2 linked regions of the Variovorax terrae genome follow. The protein of the gene in region 2 interacts with the protein of the main gene of each other region in a pairwise test. Links are inferred from orthologs where the notes say so. Each region holds a gene or a part of one and is shown on either strand. Other genes may lie near its edges. The genes, in order: clpB and MMF98_RS14425.

What was found.
Region 1: the proteins of MMF98_RS14425 (region 2) and clpB interact in binary tests that used the Escherichia coli proteins (3 or more experiments, as listed by UniProt). The link is inferred for Variovorax terrae from one-to-one orthologs.

What each region holds. Positions count from the first base shown.
Region 1 is NZ_JALGBI010000001.1:2,358,087-2,372,913, reverse strand. What follows is about bases 5,522-8,688. They hold clpB (ATP-dependent chaperone ClpB), read left to right. Parts: upstream 5,522-5,887; coding sequence 5,888-8,488; downstream 8,489-8,688. Other genes in these bases: MMF98_RS11130 (hypothetical protein), read left to right, coding at 8,509-8,688; MMF98_RS11140 (hypothetical protein), read right to left, coding at 5,522-5,800. Outside these bases: MMF98_RS11175 (molybdopterin molybdotransferase MoeA), read left to right, coding at 1-212; moaD (molybdopterin converting factor subunit 1), read left to right, coding at 236-490; dapA (4-hydroxy-tetrahydrodipicolinate synthase), read right to left, coding at 477-1,352; MMF98_RS11160 (GntR family transcriptional regulator), read right to left, coding at 1,615-2,331; MMF98_RS11155 (tripartite tricarboxylate transporter substrate binding protein), read left to right, coding at 2,497-3,444; MMF98_RS11150 (aminotransferase class V-fold PLP-dependent enzyme), read left to right, coding at 3,441-4,655; molybdopterin synthase catalytic subunit MoaE, read left to right, coding at 4,710-5,189; more of MMF98_RS11140, read right to left, coding at 5,246-5,521; more of MMF98_RS11130, read left to right, coding at 8,689-8,829; MMF98_RS11125 (YciI family protein), read left to right, coding at 8,966-9,319; MMF98_RS11120 (RNA polymerase sigma factor), read left to right, coding at 9,329-10,573; CDF family Co(II)/Ni(II) efflux transporter DmeF, read right to left, coding at 10,596-11,594; MMF98_RS11110 (AraC family transcriptional regulator), read right to left, coding at 11,693-12,496; MMF98_RS11105 (MFS transporter), read left to right, coding at 12,573-13,817; MMF98_RS11100 (MipA/OmpV family protein), read left to right, coding at 13,882-14,652; MMF98_RS11095 (class I SAM-dependent methyltransferase), read right to left, coding at 14,678-14,827. UniProt on the Escherichia coli protein: Part of a stress-induced multi-chaperone system, it is involved in the recovery of the cell from heat-induced damage, in cooperation with DnaK, DnaJ and GrpE. Acts before DnaK, in the processing of protein aggregates.
Region 2 is NZ_JALGBI010000001.1:3,052,650-3,067,294, forward strand. What follows is about bases 6,304-9,288. They hold MMF98_RS14425 (sulfurtransferase TusA family protein), read right to left. Parts: upstream 7,918-9,288; coding sequence 7,690-7,917; downstream 6,304-7,689. Other genes in these bases: MMF98_RS14415 (NAD(P)-dependent oxidoreductase), read right to left, coding at 6,304-6,646; galU (UTP--glucose-1-phosphate uridylyltransferase GalU), read left to right, coding at 6,755-7,642; MMF98_RS14430 (LacI family DNA-binding transcriptional regulator), read right to left, coding at 7,980-9,038. Also shown: MMF98_RS14395 (Bug family tripartite tricarboxylate transporter substrate binding protein), read left to right, coding at 1-598; MMF98_RS14400 (FAD-dependent oxidoreductase), read left to right, coding at 709-2,424; MMF98_RS14405 (DUF2783 domain-containing protein), read left to right, coding at 2,421-2,609; MMF98_RS14410 (valine--tRNA ligase), read left to right, coding at 2,679-5,561; more of MMF98_RS14415, read right to left, coding at 5,645-6,303; MMF98_RS14435 (amidohydrolase family protein), read left to right, coding at 9,522-10,943; MMF98_RS14440 (tripartite tricarboxylate transporter substrate binding protein), read left to right, coding at 10,940-11,929; MMF98_RS14445 (NUDIX hydrolase), read right to left, coding at 12,041-12,565; cysteine synthase CysM, read right to left, coding at 12,634-13,536; MMF98_RS14460 (Rieske 2Fe-2S domain-containing protein), read left to right, coding at 13,904-14,645. UniProt on the Escherichia coli protein: Involved in thiosulfate metabolism.

The sequences.
Region 1 (14,827 bases), 690 kb from region 2 along the record:
CCCATTTCAGCTGGCCGCGTGCCGACAAGCGCCGCGAGTTCCTGCGCGTGCGGCGCAACGCCGAGGGCGAGCTCGAGCTGTTTGCGAACCAGAGCTCGGGCGTGCTGACCTCGACGGTCTGGGGCGACGGCGTGGTCGACAACCCGCCCGGCCAGACCATCGCACCCGGCGACACGGTGCGCTTCATTGCATTCGCGGAGCTGCTGGCATGAGCCATGGCCTCCAAGCTCCGCCGATGAAAAGGATCACGGTGCGCTATTTCGCCTCGATCCGCGAGGCCGTCGGCCGGCCCGGCGAGACGCTGGAGACGCAGGCCGCCACGCTGGCGGCCCTGCGCGACGAACTGGTCGCGCGCGGCGGCGCCCATGCCGCCAGCCTGGCGCGCGGCAAGGCGGTGCGCATGGCGCTCGACCAGGCCATGGCCGACGAGTCGGCCGGGCTCGCCGACGGTGCCGAAGTGGCGTTCTTCCCGCCCGTCACGGGCGGCTGACGGCCAGCGCCTGCAGGCGCTCGCGCAGCATCGGCGTGGCCGGCGTCATCGGCGCGCGCAATTCATCGCACAGCCAGCCCTGGCCGGCCAGCACGGCCTTGAGCGGCGCCGGATTCGGCTCGGCGAACAGCGCCTCGATCAGCGGCACCAGCGGCCGCCAGAGCGCCCGCGCCTGCGCCAGCTCGCCTTGCGCCAGCGCGGCCAGCACCGCGGCGAACTGCGCCGTCTGCAGGTGGGCGCTGGCCGCGATGGCGCCGGCGCCGCCCTGCGCCACCGTGCTGAAGATCTGCAGGTCTTCGCCCGCCAGCACCTGCAGCCGCCCGTCGGCGATCAGGGCCAGCGTCTTGGCCGCATCGCCGCCGCAGTCCTTGACGGCGCGGATGTTCGGGTGGCTCGCCAGCGCCAGCAGCGTGTCGCGCTGGATCGCGACGCCCGTGCGGTAGGGGATGTCGTAGACGATCAGCGGCACCGGGCTGGCATCGGCCAGCGCGCCGAACCAGTCGAGCAGGCCCGCCTGCGAGGGGCGGACGTAGCCGGGCGCCGGCATCAGCAGGCCGGCCAGCGGGCGCGAGGCCAGCGTGCGGACCCAGGCCCGCATCTCGGCGAGGTGGTAGCCGCTGGCGCCCATCACCACGGGCAGGCCTGGCGTGGCGTCGAGCACGGTGTCGAGCGCGCCGAGCTGCTCGGCCGTGTCGAGCGCCGCGGCCTCGCCGGTCGAGCCGCAGACGACGAAGCCCGCAACGCCCTGCGAGCGCAGGTGCTGCGCCAGCCGGTGCAGCGCCGCGTGGTCCACGGCGCCGCCGCGAAACGGGGTGACCAGGGGAACCCACAGGCCGGAGAAATCGGTGGAGGTAGAAGACACGCATCAATCCTTTCGAACAACGACCGGTGAAAGAACCGTCGTGCGGATGCGCGAGGAGGGCCGGGCAGGGGACAGGGCAGATCGGTTCCATCGCTCATCTGAGGACGGAACCGCAGCCCCGGTCAGACGAGCTGTGGTTTTTTGGCTTTGGCGACGCCCCGGGCCGCTGCACGGGCGGTGCAGGCGGTGGTGAAGAGGGTGGCGTCAACCATGTGCCCAGTATAGGGGCAGCGGCCGCCTTGCCGCGCGGCCGCGCGTTGCGTCATTCGTCCGCGGGCCGGGGTTGCTGTTCTGCGATCAGCATCTCGGTGCTGATCTCGGAGCCGGACAGCATGTGCTCGTACATGATCTGGCGGACCGTCGCGTGGTCCCGGGCCGTGAGGGCATTGGCCAGCGCCAGATGCTCGGCCATCGCCTCGCCCCAGCGCGCCAGGTGCATGGTCGAGCGAAAGCGCTCGCGCCGCACCCGCGCATTGAGGTTGTTGTAGTTTTCTTCGAGCAGCGGGTTGCGCGCATAGCGCACCAGGCTCTCGTGGATGCACTGGTTCAGCGCGAAGTACTGGGCCCGGTCGCCGCGCTTGAAGGCGCTGTCCAGAGAGTGCGTCAGCGCAACGATGGTCGACAGCTCCTGGTCGGTGGCGCGCCGCGAGGCGAGGTCGGCCGCCGTCATCTCGAGCCCGGCGACCAGATCGAACAGGTGGCGGATGTCGGTCTCCGACAGGGCCTTGACGTAGGCGCCGCGGCTGGGCGGCAACTCGATCAGGCCCTCGCCCGCCAGGGACCGGAAGGCTTCCCGCAGCGGCGTGCGTGAAATCTTCAGCTGCTCCGTGAGGCTGGTTTCATTGAGGCGCTCGCCGGGCGCCAGCTCGCCCGAAAAAATCATCTGCCGCAGCCGCTCCAGGGCAAAGGTGTGGAGCGCCTTGCGCGAGGTGGACCAGCGTGGCGCGAGCGCCGTGTCGGTGTCGTTGTCGGGGGGCATGAACGGGTGGGGTGGGGGACTCGGTCGGACTGCCAGTTTAGCGGCTTGGCTCTTTTCTCTGAAATTATTGAATACAATAAATTGCCAAAAATGCCTTTATTTGCCAAAATATTGAATACAACAATATTGTTTTTCTTCTTTGAATGCAACTTTGCAAAGGTGTCTATGAAACTGTTCAAGTCCCTGCCTGCGCTGGCCCTGAGTCTGTTGAGCTCGGTGGCCATGGCCCAGCAATTCCCTGAAAAGGCGCTGCAGTACACGGTGCCGTTCCCGGCCGGGGGTGAGTCCGACGTGGTGGCGCGGTTCCAGCAGGACGCCCTGCGCCGCCTGCATGGCAAGGACATGGTCATCCTCAACAAGGCCGGCGCCGGCGGGGGCCTGGCCTGGGGCCAGATCAACAGCCTGCCGGCCGATGGCTACAACGTGGTCAGCGTGAACCTGCCGCACATCGTGCTGCAGCCGCTCGAAGGCCAGGTGCAGTACAAGACCGAGGACATCAAGTCGGTCTATTTCTACACCTACACCCCCGACGCCCTGATCGTCCCGGCGGACAGCCCGTACAAGACGCTGCAGGACCTGGTGCGCGCGGCCAAGGAGCGTCCGGGCACGCTCATGATCGGCGGCACCGGAACCAATTCGGCCAACCACCTGGCCGCCGCCCGCCTCAACCAGATCACCGGCATCAGCACCACCTACGTGCCGTTCAAGGGCTCGGGCGATCTGAACCCCATGCTGCTGGGCAGCCACATCCAGGCCATGATGAGCTACACCACCGCGGCCTTCCAGCTCAAGGACAAGGTGCGGGTGCTGGCCGTGGCCATGCCGGCGCGGCACCCGAGGCTGCCCGGCGTGCCGACCTTCAAGGAACTCGGCATCGACTGGGTGGATGGTGCTTACCGCGGCGTGGCCGTGCCCCGGAACACGCCAGTGGAGATGCAGCGCAAGCTGGCGGCCCTGTTTGCCGAAATCAACCGCGAGCCGGAGTACCAGCAGAAGATGGCGGCCGCCGGCTTCGAGCTGGTGGATGTTGCACCGGCCGGCATCGATGCCTTCATGGCCGAGCGTTCCAAGGGCTACCTGGCCGTGGCCAAGAGCATGGGCCTGATCAAATGACCGAGGCACCGACGGGCCTTGTGGGGGACGCGCGCTACCCCGTGGATTTTGAATCGGCGCGCCGGCAGTTTCCCGCCGCCCTGCGCCAGACCTACCTCAACATCGGCTCCAAGTCGGTCCTGTCCGATGCCGCGCATGCGGCGGCGCTGGCGTCGATCGGGCTGACCTGGCAGGGCACGGACGACAAATCCTCCGACAACGAGGCCGCGCTGCAGCAGGTGCGCGGCAAGTTCGCGCGACTCATCGGGGCGGCCTCGGGCAACGATGTCGCGTTCACCAAGAACGTGACGGAAGGGCTGAACGCGGTGGCGTCGGCGATGGCGTTCGAGGCGGGCGACAACGTGGTGTTGTGCCCCGAGCTGGAGCATCCCAACAACGTCTACCTGTGGCTGGCGCTGCGCCAGCGCGGCGTCGAGCTGCGCATGGTGCCGGCGCGCGGGGACGGCATCGACGAGGCCGCCTTTGCCGCGGCCATCGACGCGCGCACGCGCATCGCCACCGTGTCGTCGGTGACGTTCACCCCGGGCTACCGGACCGATCTGCAGCAGATCAGCCGCGCCTGCCGCCGGCATGGCGCGCTGTTCCTGGTCGATGCGGTGCAGTCGGCGGGCGTGCTCGACCTCGACGTGCAGCGCGAGGGCATCGACGCGCTCGCCACCTCGACCAGCAAGGGCCTGCTGGGCCTGTTCGGCCTGGGGCTGCTCTATGTCCGGCCCGAGTGGGCCGAGCGCCTGACGCCGGCCGCGATCGGGCGCTACAGCGTGGTGCGCGGCGCGGGGCATCAGTCGGAGCTGGAGAGCTTCGACTACGCGCTGCTGCCCGATGCGCGCCGCTTCGAGGCCGGCAACTACAACTGGCCCGGGGTGGCGGCGCTCGACGCCTCGCTGAGCGGCCTGCTGGCGCTCGGCATCGCCCGAATCGACGCCCACGCCTGCGGGCTGGCGGCCGAGTTGCGCGAGGCGCTGGGGCATGCCGGCCTGCCGGTCTGCCGCGCGCCCGGCCGGGACCGCGAGACGCATCTGGTCACCGTGGGACACATGGGGCAGGGCGATGGCTACTCGTCCAGCGATCCGGTGCTGAACGCGTTCGCCGCGCGGCTGCGCGAAGCAGGGGTCAAGTTCAACGTGAGGCGGGGCCTGCTGCGTTTCGGTTTTCACTGCTACAGCGATGCGGAGGACGTGCGCACGGTGCTGGGCGCCTTGCGCGGCTAGCCGGCAGCGCCCACGCGCCCATGTCTGCCTGGGCGCAGTGGCAGAATCGGCTTCATGTCTGCTGCCCGCGTCCTGATCACCGCTGACGACTTCAATCTCGCCGACGAGGTGGCCCGGCTGCGCGCCGGCGACGCGCGGGTGGGCGCCGTCTGCGCGTTCGTCGGCACGGTGCGCGACCGCAATGACGGCGTGGGCGTGGCCAGCCTGGAGCTCGAACACTACCCCGGCATGACCGAGAAGGCCATCGAGGCCATGATCGACGAGGCGCATCGGCGCTTCGACATCCTGGCGGCGCGCGTGATCCACCGCATCGGCCTGCTGCAGCCGCAGGACCAGATCGTGCTGGTGGCCGTGACCTCGCCGCACCGGGGCGAGAGCTTCCAGGCCTGCGAGTTCCTGATGGACTACCTCAAGACCCAGGCCCCGTTCTGGAAGAAGGAGCAGACGCCGGCCGGCGCGCGCTGGGTCGATGCGCGCCAGAGCGACGACGAGGCCATGAAGCGGTGGCAGGAATCGCGGCCCGGCGCCGGCTGAGGTGGCATTCTTCGCGCGCCGGTTGAGATCGGTGCGAAGCCCGGGGCTCGGTTGACTCAGTTGAGATAGCGCGGCCTGTCCGCCGGCTCGGCCGCCGGGCGCGTAACGGAGGCCGGCACCGGCTCGGTCCATCCCGACTGCTGCAGTGCGTGGTCCAGCAAATGCGCAAAACCATGCGTGAGCGACGGCTCCAGCGCCATCTGGAAGCCGCGTGCCTGCGCGACGCCGGGCAACTGCTCCTGAAAGCTCCACTGCAACTGGCCGGTGCCCAGCGGCGTGAGCTGCACCTCGGTGACCAGCAGCGGCTCGGAACCCAGCGGCAGCGAGGCCGGCCGCTCACGGTAGGGGGTGGTGAAGTCCGCCTGCCGCAGGGTTTCTTCCTTCTGGAACTCGGCCATCTTCTTTCCGGCGGGGCTGTCCGGGGCCCGCGGCGCGGCGGCGGGTGGCTGCACGGCCTGCCCGGCCACGACCCGCTCGAGCATCGGCCGCAGCGCCAGCGCCAGACGCCGCGTCAGCCACAGGCGTAACTCCTCGCCGGCCGTGGTGTTGATGCGGACCAGGAGGCGGTCCTGCTCGCTGCTGTACTGGACAGACAGCTGATGAATGTTCATTCTGTTGATTTTAGTCAGCCCGCACTGGCCCGCATGGCTTGAAATCCCCTGGACCAGCCCTAGGTTTGTACAAGTTGGAGATATTTCATGCGTTTGGACAAACTCACCACCAAATTCCAGGAAGCCCTCAGTGACGCCCAGTCGCTGGCCCTGGGCAACGACCACGCCTACATCGAGCCCGTGCACCTGCTGGCCGCCATGCTGCGCCAGGAGGACGGCCCGCGCGCGCTGCTGCAGCGCGCCGGCGCCAATGTGCAGGGCCTGCAGACCGCGGCCGAGGCTGCGCTCAAGCGCCTGCCCCAGGTCGAGGGGCAAGAACAGGTGCAGGTCGGCCCCGAGCTGGGCAAGCTGCTGCAGGCCACCGAGAAGGAGGCCATCAAGCGCGGCGACCAGTTCATTGCCAGCGAGCTGTTCCTGCTGGCCGTGGCCGATGCCAAGGGCGATGTCGGCAAGCTCGCCAAGGAATACGGCCTCACGCGCAAGTCGCTGGAGTCGGCCATCGACGCCGTGCGCGGCGGCCAGAACGTCAACAGCGCCGAGGCCGAAGGCCAGCGCGAGGCGCTCAAGAAATACTGCATCGACCTGACCGAGCGCGCCCGCATTGGCAAGCTTGACCCCGTGATCGGCCGCGACGACGAGATCCGCCGCGCCATCCAGGTGCTGCAGCGGCGCACCAAGAACAACCCCGTGCTGATCGGCGAGCCCGGTGTGGGCAAGACCGCCATCGTCGAAGGCCTCGCGCAGCGCATCGTCGCGGGCGAGGTGCCCGATTCGCTCAAGGGCAAGCGCGTGCTGTCGCTCGACATGGCCGCGCTGCTGGCCGGTGCCAAGTATCGCGGCGAGTTCGAGGAGCGCCTCAAGACCGTGCTCAGCGAGCTGGCCAAGGATGAGGGCCAGACCATCGTCTTCATTGACGAGCTGCACACCATGGTGGGCGCGGGCAAGGCCGAGGGCGCGATGGATGCGGGCAACATGCTCAAGCCGGCGCTGGCGCGCGGCGAGCTGCACTGCGTGGGTGCGACCACGCTGGACGAGTACCGCAAGTACATCGAGAAGGACGCCGCACTCGAGCGCCGCTTCCAGAAGATCCTGGTGGGCGAGCCCACGGTGGAGGCGACCATCGCCATCCTGCGCGGACTGCAGGAAAAATACGAGGTGCACCACGGCGTGGAGATCACCGACCCGGCCATCGTAGCCGCGGCCGAGCTGTCCCACCGCTACATCACCGACCGCTTCCTGCCCGACAAGGCCATCGACCTCATCGACGAGGCCGCGGCCAAGATCAAGATCGAGATCGACTCCAAGCCCGAGGTCATGGACAAGCTCGACCGCCGGCTGATCCAGCTGCAGATCGAGCGCGAAGCGGTGCGCCGCGAGAAGGACGAGGCCTCGCAGAAGCGCTTCGACCTGATCGAGGAAGAGATCGCCAAGCTGCAGAAGGAAATCGCCGACCTCGACGAGATCTGGCAGGCCGAGAAGGCGCAGGCCCAGGGCAGCGCCCAGATCAAGGAAGAGATCGACAAGCTCAAGTTCCAGATCGAGGAGTTCACCCGCAAGGGCGATTTCAACAAGGTGGCCGAGCTGCAGTACGGCCGGCTGCCCGAGCTGGACAAGCGCCTCAAGGAGGCGCAGGCCAAGGAAGCGAAGAAGGGCAGCGCCAGCGCGCCCAAGCTGCTGCGCACCCAGGTCGGCGCGGAAGAGATCGCCGAAGTGGTGGCGCGCGCCACCGGCATCCCCGTGGCCAAGCTGATGCAGGGCGAGCGCGACAAGCTGCTCGTCATGGAAGACAAGCTGCACGAGCGCGTGGTGGGGCAGGACGAGGCGATCACCGCCGTCGCCAATGCCATCCGCCGCTCGCGCGCGGGCCTGTCCGACCCGAACCGCCCCACCGGCTCCTTCCTGTTCCTCGGCCCCACGGGCGTGGGCAAGACCGAGCTGTGCAAGGCGCTCGCGGGCTTCCTGTTCGACAGCGAAGACCACCTGATCCGCATCGACATGAGCGAGTTCATGGAGAAGCACTCGGTCGCCCGCCTGATCGGCGCGCCGCCGGGCTACGTGGGCTACGAGGAAGGCGGCTACCTCACCGAAGCCGTGCGCCGCAAGCCCTACAGCGTGGTGCTGCTCGACGAGGTGGAGAAGGCCCACCCCGACGTGTTCAACGTGCTGCTGCAGGTGCTGGACGACGGCCGCCTGACCGACGGCCAGGGCCGCACCGTGGACTTCAAGAACACGGTGATCGTGATGACCAGCAACATCGGCTCGCACATGATCCAGGCCATGGTGGGCAAGCCCTCCGACGAGATCCGGGATGCGGTGTGGGACGAGCTCAAGAACCATTTCCGCCCCGAATTCCTGAACCGGATCGACGAGACGGTGGTGTTCCACGCGCTCGATGCCAAGCACATCGAGTCGATCGCGAAGATCCAGCTGCGCATCCTCGAACAGCGGCTGCAGAAGATGGACCTCGCGCTGCAGGTGTCCGACACCGCGCTGGCCGAGCTGGCCAAGGTCGGCTTCGATCCGGTGTTCGGCGCACGGCCGCTCAAGCGCGCGATCCAGCAGCGCATCGAGAATCCGCTGAGCAAGCTGATCCTCGAGGGCCACTTCCCGCCCAAGAGCGTGGTGCCGGTGGAGGTGGACCCGATCCGTGAGCCCGGCGTGTTCAAATTCGGGCATACGGTGCACTGAGTCTTGAAAGGATGCATGTTGTGAGCGATTTGCTGGCGGGCATGGCCCGCTTGGTGCTGCGCCTGCTGCTGGTGGCGATGGGGCTGGTCTTTGCGGCCAGCCTGTTCGTGGCCGTGGCGGTGCTGGCTTGTCTCTGGTTCCTGAGGGCGCTCTGGGCCCGGCTGACCGGCCGGCCTGTCACGCCCTGGGTCATGCGGGTCGACCCGCGTGCGGGCTGGAGCCGTTTCTATCAGGCGGGCCCGCGTCCGCCCTCGGCGTCGCCGGCACCGGCCGGCGGCCCGGTGAGCGGCCGCACGCTGCAGGATGTGACGGACGTGGAGCCCAAGGAGCCGCGCGGCTGATCCCCTTGGCCGCTTCAGGGCCGTTGCCGGTTGGGTTTTCCGGCTTTTTTTCGGTACGCTGTCGAAATCCGCTATGGCCGGGCGTCATTGTCATGACGGCGCATGTCGCGCCGCCATCACCCTGAAGGAGATTTCCATGCAATACCTGTTGTTGATCTACGGCGACGAAACGGCCCGGCAACAAGCCAGCGAGGCCGACGTGGGCCAGACCATTGCCGCCTACACGGCCTATACCGAGGCGCTGCAGAAGGCGGGCATCCTGAGCGGCAGCAATCGCCTGCGGCCCAGTGCCGATGGCACCACCGTGCGCGTGGCCAACGGCAAGACCGAGGTGCTCAACGGGCCCTACGCCGAGACCCGGGAGCAACTGGCCGGCTACTACCTGATCGACGTGCCCGATCTCGACGCCGCGCTCTCGTGGGCGGCGCGCTGCCCCGGCGCCAGCCAGGGCACGATGGAAGTGCGCCCGATCTGGGTGATGTCGCGGTAAGCCGCGCCCATGCCCTCACCGGACAGCGCGGCCGCTGCCCAGGCCGCCACCGAGGCGGCCGCGCGCCGCAGCTATGGCAAGCTGGTGGCGTTCCTGGCGGCGCGCACGCGCGACGTGGCAGGGGCCGAGGATGCGTTGTCCGAGGCCTTCGCGGCGGCGCTGGCCGACTGGCCCGTCCATGGCGTCCCGCGCAGCCCCGAGGCCTGGCTGCTGGCGGTGGCGCGCCGCAAGCTGATCGACGCTTTTCGCTTGCGGCGCCATGGTGAAGAGGCCGCCGCCACCCTGGCGCTGATGGCCGGGATGGCCAATGGCGAAGACGATGCCGCGGTGCCCGACGAGCGGCTGGCGCTGATGTTCGCCTGTGCCCACCCGGCCATCGAGGCCGCCGTGCGCGCGCCGCTGATGCTGCAGACCATTCTCGGTTTCGATGCCGCCGCCATCGCCTCGGCGTTCCTGGTGGCGCCGTCCACCATGGGCCAGCGGCTGGTGCGCGCCAAGGCCAAGATCCGGCAGGCCGGGATTCCCCTGCGGGTGCCGGAGCGAACCGAGCTGCGCGAGCGCCTGGACACGGTGCTCGATGCCATTTACGCCGCCTACGCGCAGGGCTGGTCCGACCCGGCCGGCACCGAGGCCCGCCGCCGCAACCTGGCCGAGGAGGCGATCTGGCTCGGCCGGCTCGCGGCCTCGCTGCTGCCCGGCGAGCCCGAGGCGCTGGGCCTGCTGTCGCTGATGCTGCATGCCGAAGCCCGGCGCCCGGCCCGGCGCGATGCGCAAGGCGACTACGTGCCGCTGGCCGAACAGAGCCCCGCCTTGTGGGACGCGCCACTGATGGCCGAGGCCGAGGCGCTGCTGCTGCAGGCCAGCGAGCAGGGCGCGGTGGGGCGCTTCCAGCTCGAGGCCGCCGTGCAGTCGGTGCATGCGGCGCGCCGGCGCACCGGTACCACCGACTGGGCCGCCATCGAGCGGCTCTACGCCGCCCTCGCGGCCCTCACCGGCTCGCCCGTGGTGGCGATCAACCGCGCGGTGGCGCTGGCCGAAATGCACGGCCCCGCGGCGGGCCTGGCCGCGCTCGATGCGCTGGCCGGCGATGCGCGCCTGGCGGACTACCAGCCGTACTGGGCCGCCCGCGCCGGGCTGCTGGCGCGCAGCGGCCAGTCGGGCGCGGCGAACCAGGCGTACGAGCGGGCCATCGGCCTGGAGAGCGATCCGGCGGTGCGGCGCTTCCTGCAGCAGCGCCAGGCCGGGCTTCGCTGAAGCGGCCCGGGCGTGGCCCCTGTCAGTGGGCCTGGAGCGCTGGGTGCGGGCTCGCCGGCTCGCACCAATGGATTTCCACCGTGGTGTGGGCGATCTCCGGGTGGATGGCCAGCTGCTGGCGCACGCGGTCGGGCGTGAGCTGCGGGTCGTGGGTCACCAGCGTCAGCGCGCAGGCATAAGCGTTGCGCCCGACGCGCCAGACGTGCAGGTCGGCGATGCGGGTCTCGTGCGGGTCGCCCGGGAACTCCAGCGCCTCGCGGATTTCGGCCACCACCGGATGGTCCATCTCGCGGTCCAGCAGCACGCGGCCGGTTTGCCGCATCAGGCCCCAGGCCCAGAGCGTGACCAGCACCGCGCCCGCGATGCCCATCGCCGGGTCGAGCCAGGTCCAGCCCAGCCACCAGCCGCCGGCGAGCGCGGCGATCGCCAGCACCGAGGTGGCGGCGTCGGCCAGCACGTGCAGGTAGGCCGATTTGAGGTTCAGGTCTTCATGGGGCGCGTCATCGTGGCCATGGCCGTGGTGATGGTCATGCGCATGGCCGTGGTGGTGGTCGTGCCCCTTCGCGTGCGAACCCGACAGCACGCCCGCGCACACCAGGTTCACCAGCAGCCCCGCCACCGCCACCACCATGGCTTCCAGGTAGTGCACCGGCTGCGGCTGCAGCAGGCGCTCCAGCGAGGCCACCACCATCAGTGCCGCGACGCCGAGCAGCAGGATCGCGCTGGCGAAGCCGCCGAGGATCTCGATCTTCCAGGTGCCGAAGGCGAAGCGCGGGTCGCGCGCGTAGCGCCGCGCGGCGGCATAGGCGAAGGCGCTCAGGCCGATGGCCACGGCGTGCGAGCTCATGTGCCAGCCGTCGGCCAGCAGGGCCATGGAGTTGAACCACCAGCCGGCGGTGATTTCCACCACCATGGCCACCAGCGTGATCCACATCACGGCGCGCGTGCCGCGCTCGGCGGACTCGCTGGCGCTGTGGAAGGCGTGGTCATGGGTCCAGTCGTTCAGGTGTTCGACGTGCATGATGCGGCTCCGGTGATCGATCTGTGCCCATCATACGACGCGGACCGGTCACCGGACTGCTACTGTTTTAATAGCATTGAATGACCGCCCCACCTGGACTATGGGGTGTTTTTCCTCAGAAAGTGGCTCGGGGACTGTCCCATGGCGGCCTTGAACATGGCCGAGAAGGCGCTGTCGCTGGCATAGCCGCTGGCGGCCGCCACCCGGCTCACGGGCGTGCCGCGCGACAGCAGCGGCAGGGCGTGCGCCAGGATGGCCTGCTGGCGCCATTGCTGGTAGCTCAGGCCCAGCTCCTCGCGGAACAGGCGCGCCACGGTGCGCTCGCTGGCGCCGATGTCGGCCGCCCAGTCGGCCAGGGTGGCGCGCTCGGACGGCGCCTGCAGCACCGCCTCGCACAGCGCGCGCAGCCGCTTGTCGCGCGGCAGCGGCACGCCCAGCGCCTGGGTGTCGGCATGGGTCAGTTCGTCGAGCACCAGGCCGGTCAGCATCGCTTCGCGCGCGCCGGCCATCGGCATGTCCAGTGCATGGATCAGCTCGCGCAGCAGCGCCGACACCACCAGCACGCGGCAGCCGCCCCAGCCTTCGGGCGTGGCGCTGGCGTCGATGTAGAGCGTGCGGAACTCGGCCGCCTCCAGCACCGTGATGGCGTGGCGCGCGCCGGGCGCGATCCAGACCGCGCGCGACGGCGGCACGATGTAGGTGATTTCTTCGGGCGTGGCGGCCGTCACCTGCACCATGCCGGTGGCGCAATAGGCGAGCTGGGCCCAGGCATGGCGATGCGGCTCGAAATGGGCGTCGGCCGGCATGGTGCGGGCCCGCACGCGCACCGGCCGCTGCGGGCTGGGCGTGAACGGGTCGGTGTCGCCCAGCGGCGTGAACTGGATGCGGGGGGTGCGGGGCATGGCGTTTGGCGGAAAATAGCGGATACCTGTCTTTTTGTCGCATTTCGGCAGAACAAGCCGATACTACGATAGCGCCATGAGCACTTCAACCACCGCGAATCTTTCCCCCATGGGCGGCGTTCCGCTGCGCCAGGATGCCGGCGTCATCGGCCTCGTGGGCATCGCGCACCTGATCAGCCACTACAGCCAGTTGCTGCTGGCGCCGCTGTTTCCCTGGCTCAAGGAGGCGTTCAATGCCAGCTACGCCGAGCTCGGCTTCCTGATGACGATCTTCTTCGTGGTGTCGTGCGCGGTGCAGACGCTGTCGGGCTTCGTGGTCGATCGTTTCGGGCCGCGGCCGGTGCTGTTCGGCGGCCTGGCCCTGCTGGGGCTGGCGGCGTTCGGCTTCTCCCTCAGCACCAGCTACTGGATGATGGCCGGCTTCTCGGTGGTGGCCGGTGTGGGCAACGGCGTGTTCCACCCGGTGGACTACACGCTGCTCAACCGCAAGGTGAGCGCGCCGCGCCTGGGCCACGCCTACAGCGTGCACGGCATCACCGGCAGCCTGGGCTGGGCGCTGGCGCCGGCCATGCTGGTGCCGATTGCCATGGCGTTCTCCTGGCGCGTGGCGCTGGCCAGCGCGGGCACGCTGGCCTTCGTGGTGCTGGTGATCCTGGTGCTCAACCGCGACAAGCTCTCGCTGCCGGCGGCCGCGCCGGCCAAGGGCGCGCACCCCGCCCAGGGCGCGGGCAACCTGGATTTCCTGAAGATCCCCGCCGTGTGGATGTGCTTTGCCTTCTTCTTTTTCTATGCCGTGGCGCTCAGCGTGGTGCAGGCCTTCGCGCCCGAGGCGGCGCGCCAGCTGCACGGCGTGCCGGTGTCGCTGGTGGCGATGTGCCTCACGATCTACATGGTGTGCAGCGCGGGCGGCATGGTGCTGGGCGGTTTTCTCGCCTCTGACCCGGCGCGCTGCGAGCGCATCGTGGGCCTGGGCTTCGGCGTGGCCGCCTGCATTGCGCTGGTGATCGGCTTTGCCGATGTGCCGGGGCTGGCCGTGCCGGCGCTGTTCGGCGCCATGGGTTTCTCGGCTGGCATTGCCGGGCCGTCGCGCGACCTGCTGGTCAAGCGCTCCACGCCAGAGAACGCCACCGGCCGGGTCTATGGCGTGGTCTATTCGGGCCTGGACATCGGCCAGGCGATCGCGCCGCTGATCTTCGGCACGCTGATGGACCACCAGCAGTACCGCGGCGTGTGGCTCGGCCTCGTGCTGGTGCAGGGCGTGCTGATCGCCAGCGCCTTCAACGTGCGCCGTGCGCGCCGCACCTCGCTGGCCACGGCCTGACGCGGCCGCCGGTGCCGCCAGGGCGCCGGGCGGGTTTCCGTATAGTGGCGGCATGCTCTTCGCCATGGCCCTCCTTCTCCGGCGGCTGCACGCACGGCCACTGCTGTGCGGCGCCGTGCTCGCCCTCCACCTGCTGGGCGCCCACGCGCAGGCGCCGCTTGCCGACCGCCTGACGGGCGACGTCGGGGGCGCCGCCTACATCACGCCAAGCCCGGTGCGCGGCGTGAGCGACACGGCCATCGCGCTGCCCTATGCCTATGCCGACTGGGGGCGCTTCTTCGCGCGCGTCGACACCCTGGGCGTGAAGACGCTGCCGCTGGGCTATGGCTACCTCGAACTGGCGGCGCGCATCAGCTTCGAGGGCTACCGGGCCGACGCCGCGAGCCTGCGCGGCATCAGCGACCGCCGCAACCCGCTGCCCATCGGCATCGGCACCTACCAGGAGACGCCGCTCGGCGGCTTCTTCCTCAATGCGTTCTACGACACCGCCTCGCGCGGCGCGCTGCTCGAGGCCAGCTACGCGGCCGAGCTGCCGGCTGGCCGCTGGACCTTCTACCCGCAGATCGGCGTGGAGCGCCGCAGCGCGCGCTACGTGAGCCATCTGTACGGCGTCACGTCCGCCGAGTCGGCGGCCAGCGGCTACGCGGCCTATGCGCCGGGCGCCTCCACCACGCCGGTGCTGGGCCTGGCAGCCGAGGTGCCGCTGGGTGGCCCCTGGCTGCTGAGCCTGCAGTGGCGGCGCAAGTGGTTCGACGCCGCGGTGCGCAACAGCCCGTTGGTCAATTCCCGCATGCAGGACACCGGGCTGATCGCGCTGGCCTACCGCTTCAAGTAGGGCCTGCGCACACCGCTTTTGCCGCTTATCCCGGCTTGTCGGCCGCCAGCAGCAGGAAGGGCGGGCTGCGCCGGTGCAGCGCGAGATCGGGCCGGCGCTCGATCGCGTCGGCTGCCGGTGCGGGCTCCAGCAGCCGCACCAGCCGCAGGCCAGCGTCGAGCAGGCCATTGACATA
Region 2 (14,645 bases):
GCTGATGATCGTGGCCGCGCCCACCGCCGGCATCAAGGACGCGAAGGAACTGCTCGACACGCTCAAAAAGAACCCCGGCAAGTACAGCTACGGCTCGCCCGGCAACGGCAGCCCGCACCACCTGGCCATGGAGCTGCTCAAGAGCCGCACCGGCCTGTTCGTGGTGCACGTGCCCTACCGCGGCGCGGCGCCCGCGCTGCAGGACGTGATGGGCGGCCAGATCCCGCTGATGATGGTGGATACCTCGAGCGGCATGAGCGCCGTGAAGGCCGGCAAGCTGGTGCCGCTGGTCATGCTCTCGGCCAAGCGCATCCCGCAGCTGCCCGAGGTGCCGACCATGGCCGAGCTCGGCTACAAGGACGTGGAGGCTTACGCCTGGCAGGGCCTGGTGGTGCCGGCCAGCACGCCCAGGGACGTCCAGCTCAAGCTCAATGCCGAGATGCAGGCCGCGCTCAACAACCCGGGCGTGCGCAAGAAGCTGTACGACGCCGCCTGGGACCCGGTGCCCAGCGACGCGGGCATGATGGTGGCCTACACCGCCGCCGAAACGCGCGTCTGGCACAAGCTCATCAAGGAGCGCGGCATCACGCTGGAATGAGCGCGGCGGCCTCAATCGCTACATTTTTGATAGCAGACAATCACGAGGGCGCCTGGACATCCGGCCCAAAAGACCCATGAAACCAAGGAAATCGCATGCTGGAGGCTGACATGCCTGCAAACTACGCCGACACCGCCTTTACCAACGGCTACGAATTCACCCAGGGCGCCGGCTACACCCTGCCCGAATACCCGTTCGTCGAGCCCCCCGAGCTGGCCTCGGGCCAGGTGGTGCGGCACCCGGTCGTGATCGTGGGCGGCGGCATCACCGGCCTCACGCTGGCCTGCTCGCTGGCCAGGCTGGGCGTGGCGGCGGTGCTGCTGGACGAGGACAACACCGTGGGCGTCAAGGGCGCCTCCTCGCGCGGCATCTGCTACACGCAGAAGTCGCTGGAGATCTTCCACCGCCTGGGCGTCTACGAACGCATCGCGGCCAAGGGCATCCAGTGGAGCGTGGGCCGCACCTTCGCGGGCGAGGACGAGGTCTATTCGTTCGACCTGCGCCAGCAAAGCGCCTACAACCTCTCGAGCCAGCCGCCGTTCATCAACATCCAGCAGTTCTACATCGAGGGCTTCCTGGTCGAGCGCATCTATGAGCTCGGCCATGTGGACCTGCGCTGGAAAAGCCGCGTCACCGCCTTCGAGCAGAACGCCGGCGGCGCCACGCTCACGGTGGAAACCCCGGCCGGCAGCTACCGCATCGAAGCCGACCACGTGGTGGACGCCACCGGCTCGCACAGCCCGTTCCGGCGCTGGTGCAACGCCTCGGTCACCGCCAAGAAGGGCGACGACCGCTGGTGCATCGCCGACGTGCGCTTCACCAAGCGCCCGCCCACCGAGCGCCACACCTGGGTCGAGGCGCCGTTCAACGAAAACCGCGCCGTCTGGCAGCACCTGATGGGCGACGACGTCTGGCGCATCGACTACCAGATGGCGCCCAACGCCGACCCCGACTACGTGAGCCGCGAGGACGTGGTGCGCGAGCGCCTGGCGCGCCAGTTCGGCGCGGACTGCGGCGTGGAGATCGTCTGGGTCGGCCCCTACGCCTACCGCAGCGAGTGCATCGACCAGATGCGCCACGGCCGCGTGTTCTTCATGGGCGACTCGGCCAAGGTGGTCAGCCCGTTCGGCGCGCGCGGCGGCAACACCGGCATCGCCGACGCCGACAACCTGGCCTGGAAGCTGGCCACCGTGCTGCGCGGCCAGGCCGCGCCCGCGCTGCTGCACAGCTACCACGAGGAACGCCACGAGGCCGCGCGCCAGAACGTGCTGGTGACCAACCGCACGGCGCGCTTCCTGCGCCCGGCCGACGGCGTGGAGCGGCTGTTCCGCGACGCCGCCATCGGCCTGGCCAAGCAGCACCCGTTCGCGCGCCAGTTCGTCAACACCGGCCGCATGGCGGTGGCCAACCCCTACACCCGCTCCAGCGCCTGCGACAGCACCGGCGGCCTGTCGGTGCAGAACGTGGGCTTCCAGTGGGCCGACGGCAGCCGCGGCGTCGTCAACGACCTGCTGCAATGGGCCGGCGGCCACCTGCTGCTGCTGGTGTTCGGCCGCCTCGAGGCGGCCGACCGGCAACGCCTGCGCGCGCTCGCCCAGGCGGCGCCCGTGCGCTGCGTGCAGGTGCTGGGCGCCGGCGACCCGGCCGCCGTGCGCGAGCATGTGCGCGACCCTGAAGGCCACCTGCGGGGCGCCTGCCACCTGGCCGGCCATGCCTGGGCGCTGCTGCGCCCCGACAGCTATGTGGCCGCCACCGGCGAGGCCATCGACGCCGCGCTGGTGCGCGCCATCGAGAAATCCCTGGGCGCCGATCAGGAGGCCGCATGAAAACCATCCTCAACTTCCAGGACGCGGACCTGTTCTACGAGCAGCTGCTGGACGCCCACCAGGGCCTGAGCCAGCCGCAGTCCGAACTCTTCAACGCGCGCCTCGTCCTGCTGCTGGCCAACCAGGTGGGCGACGCCAAGGTGCTGCAGGCCTGCATCGAGGCGGCAAAGGACATCCCCAAGTAAAATTGCGGTTTCCCACCCGGTCATCCAACGGCACCTGCGGGTGCCGTTCGTCATTTTGAAGTCCACGCCATGAGCGACACCCTGCAGCAACCCGGCCTCAACAGCCTGTCCAAATCCTTCGAGCCGGCCGCCATCGAGGCCCACTGGGGCCCCGAGTGGGAGCGGCGCGGCTATGCCGCCGCGGGCTGGCGCGGCACGCAGGCGCCCAAGGCCGGCGAGCCGGCCTTCTCGATCCAGCTACCGCCGCCCAACGTCACGGGCACGCTGCACATGGGCCACGCGTTCAACCAGACCATCATGGACAGCCTCACGCGCTACCACCGCATGAAGGGCTTCAACACCCTGTGGGTGCCGGGCACCGACCATGCGGGCATCGCCACCCAGATCGTGGTGGAACGCCAGTTGCAGGAGCAGAAAACCAGCCGCCACGACCTGGGCCGCAAGAACTTCGTCGCCAAGATCTGGGAGTGGAAGGAGAAGTCGGGCAACACCATCACCACGCAGATGCGCCGCATGGGCGACAGCGTGGACTGGGGCCACGAGTACTTCACCATGGACGACAAGCTCTCGAAGGTCGTCACCGAAACCTTCGTGCGCCTGTACGAGCAGGGCCTGATCTACCGCGGCAAGCGCCTGGTGAACTGGGATCCCGAGCTCAAGACCGCCGTGAGCGACCTCGAGGTCGAAAGCGAAGAGGAAGACGGCTTCCTCTGGCACATCCGCTACCCGCTGGCCGACGGCAGCGGCGAATCGCTGACCGTGGCCACCACGCGGCCCGAAACCATGCTCGGCGACGTGGCCGTGATGGTGCACCCCGAGGACGAGCGCTACCGGCACCTGGTCGGCAAGTCGGTCAAGCTGCCGCTGTGCGACCGCGACATTCCCGTGATCGCCGACGACTACGTGGACAAGGCCTTCGGCACCGGCGTGGTCAAGGTCACGCCCGCGCACGACGTGAACGACTACGCCGTGGGCCAGCGCCACAAGCTGCCGATCATCGGCGTGCTGACGCTGGACGCCGCCGTCAACGACAACGCGCCCGCGAAATACCGCGGCCTCAACCGCTTCGTGGCGCGCAAGCAGGTGGTGGCCGACCTCGAAGCGCAGGGCTTCCTGGTCGAGGTCAAGAAGCACAAGCTCATGGTGCCGCGCTGCGCGCGCACCGGCCAGGTGATCGAGCCCATGCTGACCGACCAGTGGTTCGTGGCCATGAGCCAGGTCGGCAAGGACGACCCCACGGGCCGGAGCATCGCGCAGAAGGCGATCGACGCCGTCCAGTCCGGCCAGGTGACGTTCGTGCCCGAGAACTGGGTCAACACCTACAACCAGTGGATGAACAACATCCAGGACTGGTGCATCAGCCGCCAGCTCTGGTGGGGCCACCAGATCCCGGCCTGGTACGACGAAGACGGCCGGGTGATCGTGGCCCGCAGCGAGACCGAAGCCCAGGCCCAGGCGCCGGGCAAGACGCTGCGCCGCGACGAGGACGTGCTCGACACCTGGTATTCCTCCGCGCTGGTGCCTTTCTCCACCATGGGCTGGCCACACCAGGGAACGGGCGAGACCGACGACTACAACCTCTACCTGCCCAGCACCGTGCTGGTCACGGGCTACGACATCATCTTCTTCTGGGTCGCCCGGATGATCATGATGACCACGCACTTCACCGGCCGCGTGCCGTTCAGGCATGTCTACATCCACGGCCTGGTGCGCGACTCGCACGGCAAGAAGATGAGCAAGAGCGAAGGCAACGTGCTCGACCCGGTGGACCTGATCGACGGCATCTCGCTGGAGCCGCTGCTGGAGAAGCGCACCACCGGCCTGCGCAAGCCCGAGACCGCGCCCACCGTGCGCAAGAACACGCAGAAGGAGTTTCCCGAGGGCATTCCCGCCTACGGCGCCGATGCGCTGCGCTTCACCTTCGCGGCGCTGGCCTCGCTGGGCCGCAGCATCAACTTCGACAGCAAGCGCTGCGAGGGCTACCGCAACTTCTGCAACAAGCTCTGGAACGCCACGCGCTTCGTGCTGATGAACTGCGAGGGCCAGGACTGCGGGCTGAAGGAGCACACGAAGGAGCAGTGCCAGCCTGGCGGCGAATTCGAGGGCTACATGCAGTTCAGCCCGGCCGACCGCTGGATCAGCTCGGTGCTGCAGAAGGTCGAGGCCGAGGTGGCCCAAGGCTTCGAGGACTACCGTCTGGACAACGTGGCCAACACGGTCTACGACTTCGTCTGGAACGAGTTCTGCGACTGGTACCTGGAGATCGCCAAGGTGCAGATCCAGACCGGCAGCGCGGCGCAGCAACGCGCCACGCGCCGCACCTTGATCCGCACGCTGGAGGCCATCCTGCGGCTGGCGCACCCCATCATCCCGTTCATCACCGAAGCGCTATGGCAGAAGGTGGCGCCGGTCGCGGGCATCGCTGGCGACTCGGTCAGCATCGCGCGCTATCCGGAGGCCCAGCCGCAGAAGATCGACGAGGCCGCCATCGCGCATGTCGCCAAGCTCAAGTCGCTGGTCGATGCCTGCCGCAACCTGCGCGGCGAGATGGGCGTGTCGCCCGCGGCGCGGCTGCCGCTCTATGCGCTGGGCGACGCCGCCTTCCTGCGCGAGGCCGCGCCGGTGCTGCAGGCCCTGGCCAAGCTCAGCGAGGTCAAGGTGTTCGACAGCGAGGCCGACTGGGCCGCGGCCGCGCAGGCCGCCCCGGTGGCCCTGGTCGGCGAGGCGCACCTGTGCCTGCACATGGAGATCGACGTCGCGGCCGAGAAGGCCCGCCTGGGCAAGGAGGCCGCGCGGCTCGAAGGCGAGATCGCCAAGGCCACCGCCAAGCTCGGCAACGAGGCCTTCGTGGCCAAGGCGCCGCCGGCGGTGATCGATCAGGAGCGCAAGCGCATGGCGGATTTCGGCGCCACGCTGGCCAAGGTGCGGGACCAGCTGACCCGGCTGGGTTGAGAGGCTGAGCGCCCGGCGCCGCGGGTTGCTATCTTTTCAGGAGCAGCCCAGGACCGCCCCGCCTGGACCTTCGCCGAATTTCATCAACGAATGATGAATTGCGGCTCTTCCCGGGCCGCCGGCGGCTCCGCCAACCCCATCGGCGCGCTGATCACCGAATCCAGGTTGGGCGGCGCGCTCAGCGCGTCATGCAGGCGGTGGGCCACATACCAGCTCGCGCGCAGGCGCGATTCGCGCGTGTGCGAGCCCAGCCGCGGCGTGACGAACAGGTTGCCCACTTCATGCAGCGGCGAACCGCGCGAGGCGAAGCCGGCCTCGGCGCCGTCGATCATGCAGGCGTCGATGCGGCCATCGCCGAGCGCGCCGGCCAGCGCCTGCGGATCGAACAGCGAAGACCGGCTGGTGCCGACCCAGACCTGGCCCCGCTTGCAGTGCGCCAGCACCTTGTCGTTGACGAAGCCGCGGTAGCGCGAGGCATACATGACCTGCACCGAGACGCCGTCGGCCTGGGCCATCAGCTCCGGCAGGCTGACGGGCTGGATGCGCAGGCGCTCCCAGATCGGCGCGGTGTGGTGCACGGCCGGGTCGTAGCCGACCAGCTTGGCGCCCAGCGAGTGCAGCATCAGCGCCAGCGTATGGGCGGTGGGCGCCAGCCCCAGGATGCCGATGGTGCTGCCGTTGAGCTCGCGGCCGAGCCGGATGTCGGCATGGCGGTTGCCGATCAGCGACGAGCCGATGCCGCGCCGGAACAGCAGCAGCAGGCCGGCCAGCAGGTACTCGGCATTGGAGCGCACATTGGCCGTCAGGGCCTGGACCACCTTGACGCTGCGCTCGCGGCAGGCTTCGAGGTCGGTGTTGTCGGTGCCGCCGTGCAGGCGCGCCACGGCGCGCAGCCGCGGCGCGAAATCGAGGAACTCCCGCGTCAGCACCACCTTGCGCGGCAGCACGACCGCCTCGGCCTTGTAGACGGCCTTGCGCAGGGCACTGGCATCGTCGGCCAGCTCGGGGCGGTACTCCACGGAATGGCGCGACTCCAGCCAGGCCATCGCTTCGGGTACCAGCGCCTCAAGAAGTAAGATGTCCACCCGGATATCGTCCTTTGTCCTCTGTGTGATCAGATGGGTAAAGTGATGCTTTCGTCACTTATTTGTGTTCAATTTGAAACACTTTAGCGGGAATTCCCGAATATGTCGATGCAGAAAGTCACAAGAATCAACAAGGCCGTTTTCCCCGTCGCGGGGCTTGGAACGCGGTTTCTGCCCGCCACCAAGGCCCAGCCCAAGGAAATGATGCCGGTGGTGGACAAGCCGCTGATCCAGTACGCGGTGGAAGAAGCCTATGCCGCCGGCATCCGCCACATGATTTTCGTGACAGGACGCAACAAGCGTGCCATCGAAGACCATTTCGACGTGGCCTACGAGCTGGAAAGCGAGCTGGAAGCCAGCCAGAAGCACGAGCTGCTGAGCCTCGTGCGCTCGATGCAGCCCGACGACATGGACTGCTCCTATGTGCGCCAGCCGCGCTCGCTGGGCCTGGGCCATGCCGTGCTCTGCGCCGAGAAACTGGTGGGCCACGAGCCGTTCGCCGTGCTGCTGGCCGACGATCTGATGACCGGCCCGCCCGGCGGTGCCTCGGTACTGACACAAATGGCAGACGTTTTTGAGCGCCTGCAGACATCTTTGCTCGCCGTGCAGGAAGTGCCGCTGGCCCAGGTGCGGCGCTACGGCATCGTGGCCGGCGAAGCGGTGGGCGAGCGCCTGATCCGGGTGCGCCAGATGGTGGAGAAGCCGCAGCCCGAGGCCGCCCCGTCGCGCATGGGCGTGGCCGGGCGCTACATCCTCACGCCCGCCGTGTTCGACCACATCCGCCACCAGCCGCGCGGCGCGGGCGGCGAGATCCAGCTCACCGACGCGATTGCGCGCCTGATGGAAACCGAGGGCGTGCACGCCTGGCAGTACGAAGGCAAGCGCTACGACTGCGGCAGCAAGCAGGGTTTCCTCGAAGCCACGGTGGAACTGGCGCTGCAGCACCCCGAAGTGGGCGAGCGCTTTCGCAGCTACCTCAAGTCGCTGGCGCTGTAGCGCTCCTCGCTGTTTTCAGCGTCTGGCGGCGGCCGCCGCCGCGCCGGCTAGCGGCGGCGCAGCACGTGCACGAAATCGCCGCCCACCGTCTGCTGCTCGACCAGCTCGTTGCCGGTCTGCTTGGCAAAGGCCTGGAAGTCGCGCAGCGAGCCGGAATCGGTGGCCACCACCTTGAGCAGCTGGCCGCTGAGCATCTCGGTCAGCGCCTTCTTGGCCTTGAGGATCGGCAGGGGGCAGTTCAGGCCGCGGGTGTCGAGTTCTTTGTCGATGTTCATCAGGAATTCCTTCGGATTGCCCGAATTTTAAGCACTCCGCCAATCCCGCTCCGGCAACGCGATCAATGGCCGGCCAAAACCCGGGGCGCGGCGGTCGAGGCACGCACCACCAGCTCGGGGCGCAGCACCACCGTCGAGGCCGAGCCGGCCTCGCCCGCGATCGACTCGAACAGCATTTCGGCGGCGCGCCAGCCCAGCTCGCGGTGCGGCAGGCGCACCGTGGTCAGCGGCGGCGACACCAGGTCGACCAGCGGCATGTCGTTGTGGCCGGTGATCGACAAATCGTGGGGCACCTGCAGCCCCGCGGCGAGCATCGCATCGTAGGCGCCGAGCGCCACCAGGTCGTTGCAGCAGACCACCGCCTGCGGACGCTTCGGCCGGGCCAGCAGCTGCTGCATCGCCAGGCGCCCGGCGTCGCGGCTGTAGGCCGTGCATTCGATGATGGGGGACGGCTTGATCCCCCGGTCGCGCAGCGCCTGCTCGAAGCCCTGGCGGCGGCCCACGCCCGTCGGCAGGTTCTGCGGGCCTGCGAGGTGCGCGATGCGCACATGCCCGAGCTGCGCGAGGTGGTCGACGGCCAGCTTCATCGCGAGCCGGTCGTCGCTGACGACGGCGCCGAGCCGGCCGGAATCGTCGGCGCGGTTGACCAGCACCGCCGGGATGCCGGCGGCCGTGACGAAGTCGATCAGCGGATCGTCGCGCGTGGCCGTGGCCATGACGAGGCCGTCCACCCGCTGCGCCAGCATGCGCTCGACGATGGCGCGCGCCGTGCCGTTGTCGGCCGCATGGGCCATGAGCATGAAATAGTGGCGCGACGCCGCGCTGGCCTCGATGCCTTCGAGGATCGGCGGGAACACCGCGTTCGTGATGTCCGGCAGCAGCACGCCGATGGTGTGGGTGCGTCCGGTGCGCAGGGCCGAGGCCGCGCGGTTGGGCCGGTAGCCGAGCTTGCGCGCGGCCGCTTCCACCTGCGCCAGCACTTCGGCGCTGATCAGGCTGCGCCGCCTCGGGTCGAGCGCGCGCGACACGGTCGACACATGCACGCCGGCAGCCTGCGCCACATCGCGGATGGTCACCGGGGCGGAAACGGCGGCGGGGCCGGTGCGGGAGGAGGAAGCCATGGAGCGGGCCATTCTAGACGCCGCCCCGGCACCGAAGCGCAGCGCCGGATCCCGCCCCTTAGGCAGAAACCCTCATGGACGCTCCCGGCCTCGCTGCAGAAAATGTGCAAACGTTTGCACTTCCCGTTCGACGACCCAGACCCATGCGCCAGAACAACACCAGACGGGCTTGCCGGCCCGGATACCGGTGCCCGGAACCACGGTGCGCACGCCGTGCCACCAGGGTCTCACCGGCCTCTGCCCGGCACGGTGGCCATCGGTGTGGATCATGCCCCACCCCTGTACTGGCACGGATTTCGCAAGGAATGAAAAAGATCACCGCCCCTTCTTTTCGCACCGAAATGCAAACGTTTGCACTGAAATGGCATGACGCGCCCCGCCACCCGCCCCGAGCCGGTGCCGCCCGGCGATCGTTGGCCGGCTTCGCCTGCGCGCCGGCCTGAGCCCGGCCCGTCCAGACCTCCGCTCTCTTCAAGGAAACCCATGACACGCACCCTCATCCAGCACGCCCACATCCTCTCGATGGACCCCGACGTCGGGGATTTCGACGACGCCGACATCCTCATCGAGGACGGCAGGATCGCAGCCGTCGCGCCCAAGCTGTCCGTGGCGGACGCCGAGGTGATCGATGGCCGCGGCCGCATCGTCACGCCCGGCCTCGTCAATGCGCACATCCACACCTGGGAATACCAGCTGCGCGGCATCGGCAGCGACTGGGTCGGCAGCCGCGACTACCACGCCAACATGCACCAGAACCTCGCCACCCGCTACGGCGTGCGCGACGTGTACCTGGGCAACCTGCTGGGCTCGCTCAACCAGATGCGCAACGGCACCACCACCATCGTCGACTGGTGCCACATCCTGCGCGACGCCGAGATGACCGACGTGGCGATCGACGCCCTGGAGGAATCCGGCATCCGCGCCGTGTTCGCGCGCGGCACCGTCAAGCCGCCCGAGCGCCCGGGCGAGGTGCCGTACCACAAGAAGCCGTTTCCGCGCGAGGAGATCCACCGCCTGCGCACCGGCCGCCTGGCCTCCGACGACCGCCTGGTCACGCTGGCGATGGCGATCCTCGGGCCGGACTGGGGCGAGTACGAGGTGGCCGCGCACGACATCCGACTGGCGCGCGAGTACGGCCTGATCAACTCGGCCCACACCTACGGCCGCAAGGGCAAGCGCGTGGTGGAGGACGGCTACCCGCGCCTGGCAAAGGAAGGCCTGCTGGGCCCGGACCACAACATCGGCCACGGCAACTGCTTCGACGAGCAGGAGCTCAAGATCGTGCTGGACGCGGGCTGCACGATCACGGCGACGAACCTGACGGAGATGCTCAACTACGAGCAGCCGGCGATGCTGGGGCGGCTGATCCGCCACGGCGCGATGCCATCGCTGGGCACCGACTGCGATCCCTACTTCAACAGCTCGATGCTGGCCGTTACGCGCCATGCCTTCCTGCACCAGCGCGAGCTGGACAACCGCAGCCTGTGGCATGCGGGCCAGTGGCCGGCCAAGACCCAGCACTCGACGCTGACGCGCGACGCGCTGTACTGGGCGACGATGGGCGGGGCCAAGGCCTTCGGGCTGGACAAGAAGACCGGCTCGATCACGCCGGGCAAGCAGGCCGACCTGGTGATGTTCGACTGCCGCGGCATGAACATCTTCCCGGCGCTGCCCGGCGGCAATGCCGCCCACATCGTGGTGATGTACGCCGAGACCTCCGATATCGAGAACGTGCTGGTGGCCGGCGAATTCGTCAAGCGCAACGGCAAGCTCACCTTCAACGAGCAGCGCCTGGCCGCACTCCAGCAGGAACTGCTCGCCTCGCGCATGCGCATGTTCGAGGAAGGCCAGTTCGTCTCCCGCCCGGTCCAGCGCGGGCCCCAACCCGAGGAGTTCTTCATATGAAACGCCGTCAATTCACCCTCGCCTCCGTCGCGGCGCTCTCGTCCGCCACGCTGCCGGTGGCCGCGCAGGCGCCGGCCGCCGGCACGGGCTGGCCGAACAAGCCCGTGCGCATCGTCCATGGCTTCACCTCGGGCGGCCCGGTGGACAACCTGGCGCGGCTGATCGCTGCGCAGTTTCCCGAGAAGTTCGGCCAGCAGGCCATCGTCGAGGGCAAGCCCGGCGCGGGCGGCACCATCGGCGCCAACTTCGTGGCCAAGAGCGAGCCCGACGGCTACACGCTGTTCCTGATGGCCTCGGGCCACTCGGCCGCACCCGGGCTGTACAAGAGCCTGCCGTTCGATCCGGTCAACGACTTCACCATGGTCTCGATGGTGGCGCGCAGCCCGTTCGCCATCATCGCGGGGCCGAGCGCGGGCTTTGCCACGGTGCAGGAGATGGTGAAGAAGGCCAAGGCCGAGCCCGGCAAGATCGACTACGGCTCCGGCGGCGCCGGCAGCGGCATGCACCTGGCCGCGGTGCTGATGCAGGCGCGCGGCGGCTTCCGCCTCACGCATGTGCCGTACAAGGGCGGCAGCGCCCCGGCGATGGCGGTGATGGGCGGCGAGGTGCCGATCATCTACACCTCGATGGCGGGCATGTCCTCGCACATCGAGAGCGGCAAGGTCAAGCCGCTGGCAGTCACGTCGCGCAACCGGTTCTCGCTCTACCCCGCCATTCCGACGGTGGCCGAGACCGTGGTGCCCGATTTCGACGTGAGCGCCTGGTATGCGCTGGCCGGGCCGAAGAACCTGCCGCCGGCCATCGTGGCCCGGCTCAACGAGATGGTCCACGCCACGCTGCGCCGCCCCGACATCCTGGAGGGCCTGCGCCTGCAGGCGGCCGAGGGCTGGACCAGCTCCGCCGCCGAAGCGCAGGCTTTTCTCGCCGCCGACATCGCGCGCTGGACCAAGGTGATCGTGGACGAGAAGATCACGGTGACCAACTGAGCCGGCGTCGGCCGCGCCGCGCGGGCACAAAAGCTGGTCGCTATGAAATAAATAGCAGAAAACGACCCGCGGATGCGGACCTTCCGCTGTTTTCCCCGATTTTCGGGTTGGCTAGCGCTTGGCCCACTCCATGAACTGCGGCTCGTGGCCGCGCGTCCTGAGCCAGTCGGCCAGCGCGTAGCCGGTGCCCGCGGGCCAGCACTTGACGGCCTCGGGCGCGTAGAGCTGGTACTCCACCAGCTCCGGCGACAGGCTCACCTCGCCGTCGGCCACCGCGTGGTAGGCGATGATGACCTGGTTCATGCGCTGGAAATCGTAGACGCCGATCAGCTTGAGCTCGCTGGCGTCCAGGTTGGTCTCTTCCTTGATCTCGCGCGCGATGCCGCCCTGCGGCGTCTCGCCGGCCTCCATGAAGCCGGTGATCAGCCCGAACGCCCGGCCAGGCCAGGCCGCGTTGCGCGCCAACAGGACCTTGCCGCGGTACTCGACCACCGCCGCCAGCACCGGCGTCGGGTTGTTCCAGTGGGTCCAGCCGCACGCCGCGCAGCGCAGGCGCTGCTTCTCGCCGCCGTCCTCCATCTGCGCGATGAACTGCAGCGGCGTGGCGCAGTTCGGGCAGAACCTGAATTCATGCATCGTTTGCTACGGATTTGATAGCTTAGAAAGACCGCTGCGTGCGGACATCGGCCGGATTTCTTCAAAAATCACGCGGGAAACACGCCGGTCGACAGGTAGCGGTCGCCGCGGTCGCAGACCACGAACACGATGGTCGCGTTCTCCACCGTCTTGGCGATCTCCTGCGCCACCCAGCAGGCGCCGGCGGCCGAGATGCCGGCGAAGATGCCTTCCTCGCGCGCCAGGCGCCGGCACATCTCCTCGGCCTCGTCCTGGCTCACGTAGACCATCTCGTCCACGTACTGCGGGTCGTAGATCTTGGGCAGGTATTCCTGCGGCCACTTGCGGATGCCGGGGATGCGCGAGCCTTCGCTGGGCTGGGCGCCGATGATCCTGACCGCCGGGTTCTTTTCCTTGAGGAAGCGCGAGACGCCGGTGATGGTGCCGGTGGTGCCCATGGCGCTCACGAAATGCGTGATCCGGCCTTTCGTGTCGGCCCAGATCTCGGGCCCGGTGGTCTCGTAGTGGATGCGCGGGTTGTCCGGGTTGGCGAACTGGTCGAGCACCCGGCCCTTGCCCTCGCGCTGCATGTTCTCGGCCAGGTCGCGCGCGTACTCCATGCCGCCGCTCTTGGGCGTGAGCATCAGCTCGGCGCCGAAGGCCTTCATGGTCTGGGCGCGCTCGACCGACAGGTCCTCCGGCATGATCAGCACCATGCGGTAGCCCTTGATGGCCGCGGCCATGGCCAGCGCGATGCCGGTGTTGCCCGAGGTGGCCTCGATCAGCGTGTCGCCGGGCTTGATCTCGCCGCGCTCCTCCGCCCGCCGGATCATCGAGAGCGCGGGCCGGTCCTTCACCGAGCCGGCCGGGTTGTTGCCTTCCAGCTTGCCCAGGATCACGTTGCCGCGCTTCGCGTTCTCCGCCGCGCCGATGCGCTGCAGCGCCACCTGCGGCGTCTTGCCAATGGCGTCTTCGATGGTGGGATAGTTCATGACATGCACTGTGCCATAATTTCAGGCTCTCTTCCCTTCCGTGCCGGAGTGGTGAAATTGGTAGACGCAGGGGACTCAAAATCCCCCGCCGCAAGGCGTGCCGGTTCGATTCCGGCCTCCGGCACCAGGCGCTTTCAGCGCTCTCATCCTCATTCCCTTTCCCACCCCGCTTCGCCATGCCTCCCCGCCAGGGCCGATGCGCGCCGCCAGCCCGCGCGCACCCGGCCAGCCTGGTGCCCGATAAAATTGAATCAACAGGTTTGACCAAACGGTCAATTTTGATTTAACATCGCCCGACGCCGCCCAAGGCGCGGGCCTGCCTGGCCAGGCCCCCTGATGTGATGACCGACTGGAGAAGGAGAACACGGTGACAGACTGGGTACCCATCGATCTTTCTGGCATGGCCTATGGCCGCAAGCCGCCGACGCATGACGCCCTGCTCACGGAAGTGGGCCCGGGCACGCCCTGCGGCGAGTTCATGCGGCGCTACTGGCATCCGGTGACGCTGTCCGAGCGCGTCACCGCGACGCCCCAGAACATCCGCATCCTGGGCGAGGACCTCATCATCTTCCGCGACGGCAAGGGCCGCCCCGGCCTGCTCTATCCGCGCTGCGCGCACCGCGGCACCTCGCTGTTCTACGGCAAGGTCGAGGCCGAAGGCATCCGCTGCTGCTACCACGGCTGGCTGTTCGGCGTGCAGGGCCACTGCCTGGACCAGCCCTGCGAGCCCGGCGGCGGCCAGCACAAGGACAAGGTGCGCCAGCCCTGGTATCCGCTGCAGGAGCGCTACGGCATGGTGTGGGCCTACATGGGCCCGCCCGACAGGATGCCCGTGCTGCCGCGCTGGGACATCCTGGAGCAGGTCGAGCCCGGCTACAAGCTGCTGGTGACGCACTCCAGCCTCTACGCGGGCGGCGACGACGACGTGGAGCTGGTGCCCTGCAACTGGCTGCAGGAGTGGGAGAACATCATGGACCCGTTCCACATCCCGATCCTGCACACCAGCTTCAGCGGCGTGCAGTTCGTGCCCGAGATGGGCGTGATGCCCAGCGTGAACTGGGAGTACACCGGCAGCGGCATGCAGTACACGGCCTACCGCAAGCTCGACG